One region of the Clostridium sp. 19966 genome, then DNA from elsewhere that is predicted to be linked to it. Evidence: riboswitches for the same ligand, from Rfam matches in the RefSeq annotation. Region 1 holds a riboswitch; each other region holds the start of a gene.
The links. A riboswitch is a leader RNA that binds a small molecule or an ion and turns the genes downstream of it on or off. The one in region 1 is predicted to bind thiamine pyrophosphate.
Positions count from the first base shown of each region.

Region 1 (5,125 bases):
AAATCATTTAAAAACAATATCTATGTAGTTATAGCATCAATACTTGGACAAATTCCTATTGCTCTTGTACTTGCGATTATTTTAAGTAGAAAACTTAAAGGCGTAAAGTTCTTTAGGACAGTATATTTTCTTCCTATGGTAGTTTCAACTGTTGTAGTAGCTTTACTCTGGTCAAATATTTTTAATTCCCAAATAGGTATTTTAAATAATTTTTTAAAATTTATAGGACTCAAAAGTTTAGCTCAAAATTGGCTTGGAAATCCAAAGATTGCAATATTTTCAGCGTGCATACCAATTATTTGGCAGTTTGTTGGCTTATACTTTATTATTTTTCTTGCAGCAATACAAAATATTTCTGAATCTTTATTTGAAGCTGCTGAAATTGACGGAGCTACAGAAACACAAAAGTTTATGTCTATAACTTTCCCAATGCTATGGGATACAATTAAAGTAGCTGTGGTTTTATGTATATCAGGAAGTATGAAAGCTTTTGACTTAATTTATGTTATGACTGGCGGTGGACCGGGACGTTCTACAGAACTAATGGCTATTTATATGTACAATAAGACCTTTACTGTTTATAAATATGGCTATGGAAGCGCAGTTTCTCTTGTTATTTTTGTAATTAGCTTATTCTTTATATTATTGAGTCAAAAATTAATGAAAACCAAGGATGTAGTTTAAAGGAGGGTGGGAATTATGCAAAATAATATAACTCATAAAAATATAGATAAAGAAAATGAAAGAAGTAGAATAAAAAATAAAATTGTAAAATTACTTATGTATGCTGTTTTAATAATATTTGGAGTACTTAATATCTATCCTTTAATATGGATGCTTTTTACTTCATTTAGGACAAATCGGGAAATTTCAAGAAGTACTTTTGCACTACCTACTGAATTACATTTTGAAAACTATGTACATGCATGGAAAACTGCAAATATTGGAGAGTATTTTATAAATAGTGTAATCGTAGCTGTAATTTCTATCATAATCACCATATTTATAGGTGCAATGGCGGCCTATGTCCTAGCAAAGTTTAAATTTAAATCAAGCGGATTTATATATGCACTTTTTATTTTTGGTATGATAATACCGGTGCATGCTTTATTGGTGCCTTTATTTATTCAAATGAGATCATTGGGTTTGCTGAATACTAGATGGGCGTTAATAATGCCTTATATAGCTTTTGGATTTCCCATAACTGTATTTATTTTAGTGTCTTTTATGAAGGCTTTTCCTGATGATATTGAAGAAGCAGCAGTAATTGATGGCTGCGGAATACCAAGGCTTTTTCTTCAGATTATTCTTCCTATGACTAGGCCAGCAATTGCAACGGTTACTGTATTAAATTTCCTTACTAATTGGAATGAATTTTCTTTTGCATTAGTGCTCATATCTAACGAAAAATTAAAAACTCTCCCTATAGGACTTGTTAATTTCGTAGGTGGATATTCCAGTGATTATTCTCAGATGATGGCTGCCATGGTAATAGCGGTAGTACCTACTATAATATTATATATATTCTTACAAGAATATATAATTAAAGGTATGACTCAAGGTGCAGTAAAAGATTAAAAAAGCTGCCGCATCAGTGAAATTGCATGATATAATAAAATAAAAATATTCACTTAAGGATTTGATACTTATGAAAAAAATAATTGGACTTAGGACTGTAAAAACTGCAGTTGGAGCAAGTATATCAATTATAATAGCCGAATTTTTTGGCTTAAAATATGCAGCAGCGGCTGGAGTTATAACTATACTGAGTCTTCAAAATACTAAAAAAGCATCTATAACTATAGCTTTTCAAAGAATTTGTTCCACAGTGCTGGCGTTATTTATAAGTTCTATTTTATTTGTAATTTTGGGATATAACGCTGTTACCTTCGGAGTATACCTTATTATTTTTATTCCAGCCGCTGTATATCTTAAGCTTACAGATGGTATTGTGGTGAGTTCGGTTTTGGTTACTCATTTGTTAGTAGAAAAATCCATAGCTCTCTTCTGGATGAAAAATGAAATGCTGCTTATGGCTATAGGAGCTGGGAGTGCAATATTATTAAATTTTTATATGCCAAACACAGAGAAAAAAATAAAGAATATACAAAAGGAAATAGAGGAATTAATAAAAAAAATACTGCTTAATATGGCCTATACTCTAAGAAACAAGGCTGTTAATATAGAAGAAGAAAAAATGTTTCGAAATCTAGAAGATAAGCTTAGAGAGGGCAGTGAACTAGCTTATAGAAATGTTAATAATTATATATTAAATGATGCAAAATATTATCTTAAGTATATGGAAATGAGGAAGCTTCAGTTTGATATATTAAAATATATGAGAAAACATTTTACTAAATTTTATATGACCTTTGATCAAACTGAGCTGGTAGCTAATGTAACAGAAAAAATAGCAGCTGAGCTTCAGGAATATAATAGAGGATATGCCTTGATAGAGGAATTAAATAAGCTGCTGAAGGAATTTAAGCTGCAAGGACTTCCAAAGACTAGAGAAGAATTTGAAAATAGAGCCATGCTTTATCAGTTCTTAAATGACTTAGAGTATTTTTTAGAGATAAAAATTAATTTTGCAGAGGATATGCTAGAAAAAGACAGTGACAAAGCATAGCATATATGATAGAATTTACGTGAAATAAATAAAAATTAATAATCTGTGCTAGGGGGGCTGATGTATGTCAGCTGAGATAGGGGACGGTATCCCTTGACTCTTACACCTGAACTGGTTAAGACCAGCGTAGGGAAGCAATGGTGTTTAAAAAATGCAGCTTCTGGCTGCATTTTTCATTAATATAACCTTTTGTTAAAAATAGAGCTGAGAATAAACAAAGCTCCCCTTCACAGATTTGATGAGGGGGATTTTTTATGCACAAAAACAGTAGAATATTTACAGCACTTACTATAGCAGGTTCAGATAGCTGCGGAGGAGCAGGAATACAGGCTGATTTAAAGTCTTTTTCAGCAAATGGGGTTTTTGGCATGAGCGTTATTACAGCTATAACAGCTCAAAATACTCAAGGCGTGTTTGCGATTCAAGATATAACTGCGGATATGATAGAGAAGCAAATTGAAGTGATTTTTGATGATATAAAAGTTGATGCTATAAAAATAGGAATGGTATCTAAGATAGAATCAATTAAAGCAATAAGCAATTCTCTGAGAAAAATAGAGAATTTGCCTCCAGTGGTTTTGGATCCTGTGATGGTATCAAAAAGTGGATTTAAACTTCTTTCGGAAGACGCAAAGGAAACATTGATAAAAGAACTATTTCCTTTAGCAAAGCTTATAACTCCTAATTTGCCAGAGGCAGAAGAAATTTTAAATTTAAAAATAGAAAACATACAGAAAATGAAGAAAGCTGCCGAGGAATTAAAAAAATTAGGACCTAAAAATATATTGGTTAAAGGTGGGCATCTTGAAGATGCGGCTACAGATATATTTTTCGATGGAATAGATTTTATAAGCTTTAAGCAAGAGAGAATAAATACTAAAAATACCCATGGAACTGGATGCACTCTTTCTTCAGCTATAGCCGCAAACCTAGCTAAGGGAATGAATATTAAAACAGCGGTTACTGAAGGAAAAAAATATATAACTATGGCTATAGAGCATAGCATTGAATTAGGAAAGGGAGTAGGTCCAACTAATCATTTTTATGACTTATACAGAAAGGCGGGCATGTTAAATGAATAAAAAAATAGGATTTTTTAATATGACAGCTCTTTGGTTTGGAGCGGCCATATCCTTATCTGAAATGATGACTGGAGGACTTTTAACAGATGCTGGATTCAAAAAAGCTGTTATGGGCATATTGATTGGTCATGCAATAGGTGCGGCTATATTAGCCGCTGGAGCATATATAGGAGCTAGTTCAAAGCTTGCCGCTATGGAATCTACTTCTAGATCCTTTGGAAAGCTTGGAACAAAATTATTTGCATCTCTAAATGTGATTCAGCTTATAGGATGGACCACAATTATGATAATAGTTGGGGCAAGAGCCTTTGGGGATGTGAGCAATGGATATTTTGGTATCCAAACTAATCTGGTTTGGGTATTTGTTATTGGAGCTTTGGTATTTTTGTGGATCTTTATGGGCATGAATGGAATGAAATATATAAATACAGGAGCAGTAATTCTTTTGCTTTTTATGACCTTGGTTATGACCATTCAAATTTTTACTGGAAAAAGCGATATAATTAATGCTGGAGGAAAGGGCATGAGTTTAGGAAGTATAATAGAACTCAACGTATTGATGCCTTTATCTTGGCTTCCATTAGCTGGCGATTATACTAGATTTGGTACCAGTAGAAAATTTTCAACTTTAGGATGCTTTTTAGGATATTTTATAGGAAGTTCCTGGATGTATATTGCAGGAGTAGCTTCAAGTTTGGTTACTGGGGACAGCGATCCTACTAAGATATTTACTACTATGCATTTTGGAATAGTTGCGCTTTTGATAATACTTTTGTCAACTATTACAACTACTTTTATGGATGCTTATTCAGCAGGGGTAAGTATTATCAATGTGAGTGATAAAATAGATGAAAAATTAGCTGCGTTATTCATTACGGTGGCAGCTACATTAATGGCTTTATTTTTCCCTATGGAGCAGTATGAAAACTTTTTATATTTTATAGGGTCTGTATTTGCTCCGCTTTTTTCAATAGTTTTTGCAGATTATTTTATATTTAAAAAATATTCTTCAGAGGATAATAAAATATTTAAAATAGATTTGCTGGCAATAGTTTTCTGGGTACTCGGAGTGATTTTGTATTATGAAATAAAAGATATGGACATATTCCTTGGAGTAACAGTTCCAGTTATGCTTGTTACTGCTGCAGTGTACTCTTTATTTAGGGTAATATTAAAAAGAAAGTTTGAAAAACAAATATAAAAATATTTTAAATATATCATTTATCAAAAAAACTCTGCATATCTTTATAATGATAAACTGTTTGTTCATTGAAGGAGGTATGCTATGAGTTTTAAAGATATTATACAAAGTGACAGAAGCAACAGAAATCATGGCAAATTTGAAGGAAGCTTTCTGGAATACCTAGATATAGTAAAAGATAATCTAGACTTAGTTAAGCTTGCTCATAAAAGA
Region 1 is NZ_JACTOJ010000006.1:224,453-229,577, reverse strand. Features, by position in the region: gene IAI10_RS08665 (sugar ABC transporter permease) at 1-684, shown strand, start outside; gene IAI10_RS08660 (carbohydrate ABC transporter permease) at 700-1,578, shown strand; gene IAI10_RS08655 (aromatic acid exporter family protein) at 1,649-2,629, shown strand; TPP riboswitch at 2,670-2,779, shown strand; gene thiD (bifunctional hydroxymethylpyrimidine kinase/phosphomethylpyrimidine kinase) at 2,902-3,711, shown strand; gene cytX (putative hydroxymethylpyrimidine transporter CytX) at 3,704-4,912, shown strand; gene IAI10_RS08640 (PrkA family serine protein kinase) at 4,997-5,125, shown strand, end outside.

Region 2 (5,125 bases), on a different contig from region 1:
AGGGTTCCCCTCCCGTGATTTGAAAAGTATAGGCTCCCAGCTCTGCAGCTTCATCAATCAAGCTGCAAATCTTCTCATAGCTTAAGCTGTCTTCTTCTTTTCCCGAAGCATTGGCATAACAATGCTGGCAGTATAGATTGCATTTCTTGCTTATCTCTAAAAATACTCTTTTCAATGGAAATTCCTTATTCATAATCCTTATATTTGAGCACTTGCAAGGTGTGGGATACGATATAATAAATTTTTTACCCTTCAAATCCTCAATCAAAGAAGCTTCATATAATTCATCGATGGAACTGTCTTCCATACATTCATCATGGAGCATGGATAATAATATAAACATATCTTCATTAAAAAAGTACTTGTCTTTAGTCTTCCTATTAAAAGCAAAATACGTATCTTCAACGGTATTTGCCACTAAAATGAAATCATAATTAAAATAATACAATATATCCCTCCCCTTAAAATTCAGTAATTGGCCTCTGTTTTAAGTCAGAGTTGTTTTTTACACTGACTTAAAGCAGAGCCAAAACACTTTTATTTTAGGAATTTTGCTTATAGTTCAACTGGTAAGCAAGCACCTGTTGCGCATACTACTTTAGTCTTTTTGTCTTTGCTGGTATTATTTACGAAGGCTGGATTTAATTTAACTTTGTTCTTTTTGTTTTCCACTTTACACCACTCCTTTCAACATAGTAATTATAAATTGCTTTACATAATTTACTTATAAATTATGCTGGCAAATTTTTAACAGCTTTTATATGTAATGATTAAAAATAAAGGAATAGTACCAAATGCTTAATAGTAATTTCATTATGATTTAATAGCTTTGAAATGCAGGTTATGGACATATCACTAGTAAAAGTGTTTTGTTCATGTACTGAATTCCATGAACAAAAGCACCTTTAGTTCAGGAATTTAGATTAGTCATTATTTACTAGACAGGAACCAGTAGCACATACTATTTTTGTCTTTTTATCCTTGCTAGTGTTATTTACGAAGGCTGGATTTAATTTAATCTTTTTAGATTTATTTTCCATTTATACCATTCCTTTCATATGGTATATTATAAGTTATTTTACATAATATATCAATATTCATTGTGAATGTAAGCAAATTTTTTAACAGTTTTATATATTTTTTAGCTTTTTTTGCAGTTTCCATATGTAAAAATCAAAAAATATATGAATTTTATGATAAACTGATTAAGGGTGATTTTGTTATGAAAAAGTTATTAAAAGTTGTAGGAGCAATTATTGAAAATGAGAATAAAGAAATATTGTGTGCTCTTCGCTCTCCAAAGATGAATATGCCAAACCTGTGGGAGTTCCCCGGCGGAAAGATTGAAAAAGGCGAGGATTTGAAAGCAGCTATAGAAAGAGAAATAAGAGAAGAACTTGATTGTAGAGTTGAATTTATAGAAGAGTTTAATGATAATACTCATGAATATGAAGCCTTTGTAGTAAATTTAATAACCGTGAAATGTAAATTGTCAGAAGGTTTTCCTACTGCTAAGGAGCATTCAAAGCTAATATGGCTCAAGAGAGAAAATTTAGCATCCCTAAAATGGGCCCCTGCAGATATTCCAGCTATGGAGCAGCTAGCTAAAGAGAATACTATGTTTTAAGGGAAGCCTTTAGCTTCCTTAAATACAGGCGGATATGACTGTGTTTACTAAGTAATTGTCTTATATATTGAAATTCTTAACCGTATGTGTTATAATTCTTTTCGAAAAGGGGAGCTTGTATGCAGGCTGAGAGGAAGTTTAAACTTCGACCCACAACTTGATTCGGATAATGCCGACGTAAGGAAATATTTGATTTGTGCTTTTGTTTATATATTTTATGAGTATAGATGGAATATGCCTTATTTAGGTATATTCCATTTTTTATGCTTCAAAGATTTTTTCTTTGGTAAGTGATAGAGGAGCGTCTTGAACTTATATAGCAAAAATATAACTAAATAGCGAGGGAACTTGTGTTTCAAGGTGAGAGGAAGCTTTTGAGCTTCGACCGAATTATATGGCCTATGTCATATAGAAAATTGCTATTTAGGTGCACTGCAGCTATACCTTCATGATATGTTTATTTTCTGTATGACGTGGCAGGAAAATAAACATTATTATGGAGGTTTTTTATTATGGAAAGAAACTCAAAATTATTAAACAAAATCATGCTGGCAATGCTGGTTGCTATGGGCGTTGTAATTTCACCAATATTGCGTGTGGAAGGAATGTGCCCTATGTCTAGCGTTATTAACATTGTATGCGCTGTAATTCTTGGACCTTGGTACGCACTTTTATGTGCTGTAATGATAGGAATTATAAGAATGTCACTAATGGGAATCCCACCTTTAGCTTTAACTGGTGCAGTATTTGGCGCTGCCTTATCTGGAATTTTATATAGAAAATCTAATGGAAAGATAATTTTTGCAGTTTTAGGTGAAGTTATAGGAACTGGAATTGTTGGAGCTTTAGCCTCCTATCCTGTGATGAGATTTATCTGGGGCAGATCCGGTCTTACCTGGTTATTTTACATGCCCTTATTTTTTACAGCAACCATTATCGGAGGAACAATTGCTTTCCTATTCCTAAGAGCATTAAGTAAAATAGGAATACTTTCAAAAACTCAAAAAATACTGGGGGCAAAGGTATGTGATAGAGCAAGAAATGATGATAAAGAGCTTACTGCAAATCAAGCATAGTGTTAAGCTTGAAAAGCCACTGATTCACTGCATCACAAATCCAATTTCAATAAATGATTGTGCAAATGTGGTACTTGCTGTTGGCGGAAAACCTATTATGGCGGAGCATCCTTTAGAGGTAGCCGAAATCACTGCTGCTTCAAAGGCATTAGCAGTTAATCTTGGAAATATAACAGATGTTAGAATGAAGTCCATGCTTATTTCAGGAGAGACCGCCAATAAAAATAGTATTCCCCACATAATTGATCTTGTAGGGGCAGGCTGCAGCAAGCTTCGTCTGGATTACGCAAAACAATACATTGAAAAGTGCCATCCCAATATAATTAAGGGCAATATGTCTGAAATAAAGGCACTTTGTAATATCAAAAATACTGCAAAAGGAATTGATGTTGGACAATCCGATATTGTAACAGAGGAAAATATATCTGAAACTATAAGTATGTTAAAAGCATTGTCGTTAAAAACAGGCTCCATTGTTGCAGTCACAGGAATTTTAGATGTAATAACCAATGGCACTTACACTTATATAATAAGAAATGGCTGTGAGATGCTGTCTATGATAACCGGCACAGGCTGCATGCTCACAGCACTTACAGCAAGTTATATTTCCTCTGGAGACCTACTTAATGGAGCTGTTCTAGCGACAGCTCTAATGGGAATATGCGGTGAACTTTCTGAAAATGCCAAAGGTACAGCAAGCTTTAGGACTGAGCTTATAGATAATATATTTAGTATTTCTGATGATACTCTAGTGGAAAAAATTAAATGCACTATCATATAAGTATATTAATATGCACTATGCTTCTTCGTTAGTTGTCCATTAAATAGAAACAGAGCATCCCTTGAATAACTTCTTATTTTTTAGGTTTAAATAAATTGTAATATATCTTATTATTTATTATAATAAGATAATAAAAGAATACGTAAGAATAAAAAAGGAGTGAAGAACATGTCTATACAAACCTATTTAAACTTTAATGGAAATTGCGGCGAAGCATTAGAATTTTATTCTCAAGTTTTTAAAACTGAAAAGCCTAAAATCATGTTATATGGTGATATGCCTGCGAATAAAGCTTTTCCAATGACGGAAGAAACAAAAAAATTAGTGCTCCACGGTGAACTTAAAATTGATGGAAGTACTATCATGTTCTCCGATACAGCACAAGATATGTCCGTAACTTTTGGAAACAACATTAATCTCATATTTACTAGTAAAGACGAGGAAGAAATCAAGAGAATTTTCAATGAATTAAAGACGAATGGTAAGGTAATTATGGAACTTCAAAAAACCTTTTGGAGTAAATGCTACGGTTATATCATAGATAAGTTTGGCATAGGATGGCAGCTTAGCACAGAAGAATAGTCTTAAGTTTCATTTTGGCTAAAAACTTTTTACATAGTTACTCCTAGGCTGATTAAGCTTAGCAAAAATAAGGTCCTTGCAAAATGCAAGGACTTTCCTCTGATGCTCAGAATATCATCCTATTTATTTTTTCTTAACAGCTTTAGTTCCTGAACTATTTTCTTTTTTTCGCTTTTTCCCTTGATTAGTAGAAGAGTCATCTTTTCTGCTCATAAAATATATCCCTCCTAAAATTAAAATTTATTTTTGTTATTACCTTACTATTTTGTCCAATGTACATGTGATGATACTAGTAAATTGATAGCATTCATGTGCTATCGTAGCTATTTTTTCATATAGTCTTCAATCACTTCATATATATTGCTGCTTTCACAAAAACGACATATAGATTCTGCTATTTATTATTATTTCACATCATTTTTGTTAATTCTGCTCTCTTAGTAAGCAGCTTTTTCACTCAGCAAAATTAAGACCAAGACAAAAATAATAACTATCAAAGCTTGTTTTCAAGCAGTCATTAAAAAAGAATTATTGCGGAAAATGTTTTCCGACTATAGGAAAACAAAATTCAGGTGTATCGTTGATAATAGCTTTAAATTCATATCCTTTATCTTTGTAATATTTAATTATTTTCGGTAATGCCTTGCAGGTATTCTTATGCATGTAATCGCAGTGTAAAAGTAACAGTACATTAGACAGTTCTTCGCTATTTTCTGTTGCTTGCCTGTATAGTCTGTCTGGAGAAGTTTTTGGTTTAATGCCATCTACAGTCTCCATATTCCAGTCATATACTTTGAAGTTATAACTGTGAAGTTTAGTAAGATAAGCTTCTGTAAGATGTTTTTTACTGCCTCCAGGAAACCTAATAATGTTAGGGCAAATTCCAATAGTTGATTTTATTTTTTCTTGAGATTGCAGCATTTCTTTTATAAATGCATTTTGGTTAGCGTAAATTCGTTTAAATTTATGAGTATAAGTGTGAAGTCCAATGCTGTGTCCTTCATCATTAATTCTTTTCACAACCTGCTCTAAACCATCAATTTGATTTCCTATAAGAAA
Region 2 is NZ_JACTOJ010000023.1:32,361-37,485, forward strand. Features, by position in the region: gene IAI10_RS19220 (radical SAM protein) at 1-448, opposite strand, end outside; gene IAI10_RS19225 ((deoxy)nucleoside triphosphate pyrophosphohydrolase) at 1,223-1,627, shown strand; TPP riboswitch at 1,725-1,831, shown strand; gene thiW (energy coupling factor transporter S component ThiW) at 2,140-2,703, shown strand; gene thiM (hydroxyethylthiazole kinase) at 2,687-3,484, shown strand; gene IAI10_RS19240 (VOC family protein) at 3,653-4,066, shown strand; gene IAI10_RS19245 (polysaccharide deacetylase family protein) at 4,595-5,125, opposite strand, start outside.
Region 2: another riboswitch for thiamine pyrophosphate. It lies ahead of thiW (energy coupling factor transporter S component ThiW); the one in region 1 lies ahead of thiD (bifunctional hydroxymethylpyrimidine kinase/phosphomethylpyrimidine kinase).

Region 3 (5,125 bases), on a different contig from region 1:
AAGCCTCTTTGAAGTATTTCCCCTGTAGGTATGTGAAGACAGTTAGTAGTTAAATTATAGCTGTCTAAATCATGATAATAAATATCTCCATTTTCATGTGCTTTAGCTAAATGCTTAGGCATAGATGCTAAATTGTGCCATTTATTTGATTCACTAGCTATTCTTAGCAGCTTTGAACTAAAATTATTACCTACATTAGCATTATCTCTGTCAGTCTCTACTCCAATTTGACCTATAGCCTTCATTAAATCTGACTTTATATCTCTTATCTTAGTTCTTTCTTTTCTATAATTAGAGTAAGCTAAACCTATTTCTTTATATCCATTCTCTATTAGGGATTTTTCTACCATATTTTGTATATCTTCTACAGATATTTTTGTGATGTTTCCATCTTCAATTTTTTTTATTACTTTCTGTGTTAATTCCACAGCTTCGCTTTCTTTAATCTCGAAAGATATCTCCTGAGCCGCTCCCTTGACAGCTTCAGTGATCTTCAAAGAATTAAAATCCGCTTCTCGTCCATCCCTTTTCACAACATGTAGCATTAATAAAACCTCCATACACCATATATTGTATATCATATTATACTTCCTAAAAGTTTTTTTATCAATTTAAAATTTAGTTTTAACGATTTAATAACACAATCTATATCCCAATACCTTCTATTTTTATCGATTTCTATAGGAATTCAAATGTTGACATAGAAATTAATACATATTTTTTTAGTTTTAGAATAGACTATATTTTAAAAGGAAATCTTTAGGGGGCACCTATGATAAAGAAGTTTAGATTCACTTTTATAGCTTTTACACTTTTGCTATTTGCTTGCTTAATAGCTTATACAGGCATTTTTCAATTGAATAATGATAGCATTAAAAATAAAACAAAAGAAAAAGCTGTCAGTAAGGACTTATCTTATATATCACCTTACACAGGTAAAAATATTTCCAAGGAGGCTTACAATAATATTCCTTTCATGGCCATAATAGAAAACTCAAAGCCTGCTAGGCCTCAATCTGGATTATCAGATGCAGATATAGTATATGAAACATTAGCAGAAGGAGGCATAACAAGGTTTTTTGCTCTTTTCCACTCCAGCTCTCCAGGCATAATAGGTCCTATACGAAGCGTAAGGCCTTACTTTATAACTCTTTCTCTTCAATATTCTCTTCCTTTCGCTCACTGCGGAGGAAGCCCGGAGGCATTGGATAGAATTGAAAAGGAAAATCTTATGAGCCTAAACGAACTTCATAATGGAAATTACTATTGGAGAGATTCATCCAGGAAGGCACCTCACAATTTATATACTTCTTCTGAAAAAATCAGGTCGCTGATTGCTGATAAAAAGCAAATTTCACCTCCATCAATTTTCACAAACTTCAATAGTAAGCTGGATTCAAACTCTGAATTAGAGGCCGATGACATCTCAATAAGATTTAATAAAAGCTACACCACTACTTATCACTATGAAAACGGACTATATTATAAGTACATGGATGGAGAGGAAGCTATAGATAAGCTAAATAATTCTCCTATAACTGCTAAAACAATAGTAATACAATTTTCTGATATGCAGGTAAGAGATGACTTAAGATTAAACATGGGTTTAATCGGTGCTGGTACTGCCTATATCATAAATGGAGAAAAATATGAGAGCGTAACTTGGGAAAAGAAAGACGAAAAATCTCAAGTAGTCTTTAAAAATAATGAAAATAAAATCATATCTCTTCCCAAAGGCAATATTTGGTGGCACATAATTAACAAAGATTCCTCCGTGGAAATTGGATGATTTTTTGTTGAGCCTTATTGAAAAGATATGATATAATTATTCTGGTATTCTTTACATGATTATATAATTTTTAAGGGTGTTATAATATGAGTGATCTATTTTTAGATAAGGATTCAATAAAAGAAGAAGAAAAAAGATTATACAAAGAATATAAAGAGAAATTAGCTGAGCTGAGAAAGGTTCAAAAAGAAAAAGATTCTGTAGGTCAGGTTTTCACTAAAGGTTTGCTCCCTCTTTATGTTCTATATATACTAAGCTTAGGACCTACAAATGGAAATGATATATCTCATAAGATTGGGGAGCACACTCATGGCTTATGGGTGCCTAGCACTGGAGGTATATATCCGCTGCTTAAAAAATTCGAAAAAGAGGATTTTGTAAAAGGAGCCTGGGATGACCCTCATAAGAAGATACAGAGAATTTATTCTTTAACTGAAACTGGTCTTCTAGAATACGAACATAGAAAATCTTTACTTCAACCTAAAATAGAAGAAGCTTTAGAAGTTTTTAAAATTGTATTTAATGACCTTTACGGTTAATCACCTCATGTATATTAATTAAAACTTTGATTAATAATACCTATGAGGTGATTTTATTATGAAAGGTAAAATTATAGATAAAAGCTTAACAGATGTTTTCATAGCCTTTGAAAATGGAAATACTATGGATATTTCATTAAATTCCCTGCCTGAAAGCGTAAAAGTTGGAGATACTGTAGATATACCTTTTGACAATAACATACTTCTGAACGATAAGTTAATTGACTTTTTTTAATAGCAGTTATATAATATTGGTAAAATAAATATATGGCTAGGGGTGCCGCAGTGCTGAGAGATAAAGAATTTATTTATCAACCCTTATACCTGATCTGGCTAATACCAGCGTAGGGAAGCAGTGATTGAATGTATTTTAGCTATTGTCCTATGCCAGGATGATAGTTTTTTTATTTCAATGCTACAGTACCCTCAATATTAAAGGAGGTTTTTTTATGCCAAAAATAAACTTTGCAGAAAATTTCAAGACAATTTTCCAAAGTCCAGCTTTTATCGTTACCCTAATAGCTATAATTATAGTTGTAGTAGCTATTTATAAATTTAGAAAGGTAAAGCTTACTACTAGAATGATTACTCACATAGGTATAGCTTTAGCTCTTTCTGTAGTTTTAAGCTTTATAAAATTTGTACACTTACCCTTTGGAGGAAGTACAACCTTAGGAAGCATGGTTCCTATAATACTTCTTGCTTTGGTTTATGGACCAGAGGTGGGTTTTCTTTCTGGATTTGTATATGGACTTTTAAATCTTATTATAGATCCATATATTGTGCATCCTGCTCAGCTGCTTTTGGATTATCCTTTTGCATACATGAGTTTAGGACTAGCTGGTTATTTTAGAAATCAGAAATTTATAGCACCTATAGCTGCCATAAGCGGAAGATTCATATTCCACTTTTTATCAGGAGTTATCTTCTTCGCTAGCGATGCCGGAACACAAAATGTGTATCTGTACTCTTTAACATATAACGGCAGCTATTTATTGCCTGAGCTGATAATAACCCTAGTTGTTATTGCGGTTCTTCCTATAGAAAGGTTGTCAAAGAGCTTAGCTGCTGCTCACTAGCCTTATCTAAGGATTATTATACTTTGTAACTAAAAAGGATTGTATTAAAATATTTTAATGCAATCCTTTTTGAATATATGTTTTTAAAATTTGCTCAATAATAAGTATATTGTACGCCTGCTAAGATACGCTTATAGCATTTACAGGACAACTGCTTTCAGCCTCCTTTGCTGAATCTTCATCATCGCTTGGAACCGTATCTACTACAGATTCTGCCTTCCCATCGTCACCCATGTCAAAAACAGACGGGCAAACAGATGGACACAATCCACACCCAATACAAGTATCCTTATCAACTTCAGCCTTCATAATTTACACCTCCACTACTTCTGTAATACTAAAATAAGCATAGAAATTGTTTTGCTCAATCTCTATGCTTATATTTTATACTAATTTTTTAATTATATTCACATATTTAGTTGTGCTGAAGATGTATCTTTCAACTTCACCGCTGCCTAAAGCTTCAGAAAGATCCAGGTCTATAGGAAGTTCAGCAATAAGTTCAAGTCCCAAATATTTAGCATGTTCCTCTGCTGAAGTTTTGCTAAACACCTGTATTTTCTCTCCACATTTGCATTGAACATATGACATATTCTCTACTACACCTTGTATTGGCACATTAAGTTTCTCCGCCATTATTACAACTTTCTTAACTATCATAGATACCATATCCTGAGGTGTGGACACTATAACTAAAGATTGTATAGGGAAGCTTTGCATTACAGTAAGGGCTGTATCACCAGTTCCTGGAGGCATATCTATTAAAAGATAATCTAAATCTCCCCAATCAGTATCTGAAAGAAGCTGATTTAATACATTATTTATTACAGGTCCTCTCCAAATTACTGGCTGCTCTTCTTCTTCCGTTAAAAGGTTCATGGATATGACCTTTATTCCGCTAAAAGTGGTTACAGGCTTAAATATTATATCTTCTCCCTGTCCCCTGCCTATTTCAGCTCTCTGTTTATTTATACCAAATATTCTAGGCATAGATGGTCCTGTTATATCCGCATCCAATACGCCAACTTTATACCCAGCCTTCGTTAATTCTATAGCGGTAAGACCAGTTACAGTAGACTTACCCACTCCACCTTTGCCGCTTATTATCCCTATTATATTTTTTATAGTCCCATGCTTTATTGGTAAAACTGAGCACTGTGAGCTATTGCTCTTGGTTGAGCAACTAGACTTACTAGGACATGTATCGCATTTACTCATTTTTTCTCCTCCTGTAAATATTAGAATCCATCTGGCATAGAATCTGTTATTTTAACATCCCAGCTGCCATTTTGATACTTATTCACCACGTAGTATTTTTTTTCGCTATTATCCTTTTTATAAGTAACATCTATTATAGATTTATATATGTTAGTTTTATATCCCTGAGTACCCATTGTAATAAGAACATCAAAATTATCCTTATTCTTATTTACAAGCTGGGCCGATGAAATTGTTTTAGATATATCTGACTTAAACTCTTCAATTTCCATTGAAAGCATGTACTTTACCACATCTGTATCATCAAAGATATTTACGCCTATACTTCCACCATTTTTAGTAAGCTCAGACTTGTGCTGCTTCATAAACTGAATTATGGTTCCGTAATAGGTAGTTTTAAAGTCATTTGGAATTCTTATATCCCAAAGATGCTTTATTATGTCATTGTCCAATCTGCTGGATACTATATAAGTTTTTTGATTGTCATAAAGATTGCCGTA
Region 3 is NZ_JACTOJ010000009.1:154,792-159,916, reverse strand. Features, by position in the region: gene nrdD (anaerobic ribonucleoside-triphosphate reductase) at 1-545, opposite strand, end outside; gene IAI10_RS11560 (DUF3048 domain-containing protein) at 773-1,789, shown strand; gene IAI10_RS11555 (PadR family transcriptional regulator) at 1,876-2,328, shown strand; gene IAI10_RS11550 (hypothetical protein) at 2,387-2,563, shown strand; TPP riboswitch at 2,592-2,696, shown strand; gene thiT (energy-coupled thiamine transporter ThiT) at 2,778-3,407, shown strand; gene IAI10_RS11540 (ferredoxin) at 3,528-3,716, opposite strand; gene IAI10_RS11535 (Mrp/NBP35 family ATP-binding protein) at 3,792-4,625, opposite strand; gene IAI10_RS11530 (hypothetical protein) at 4,646-5,125, opposite strand, start outside.
Region 3: another riboswitch for thiamine pyrophosphate. It lies ahead of thiT (energy-coupled thiamine transporter ThiT); the one in region 1 lies ahead of thiD (bifunctional hydroxymethylpyrimidine kinase/phosphomethylpyrimidine kinase).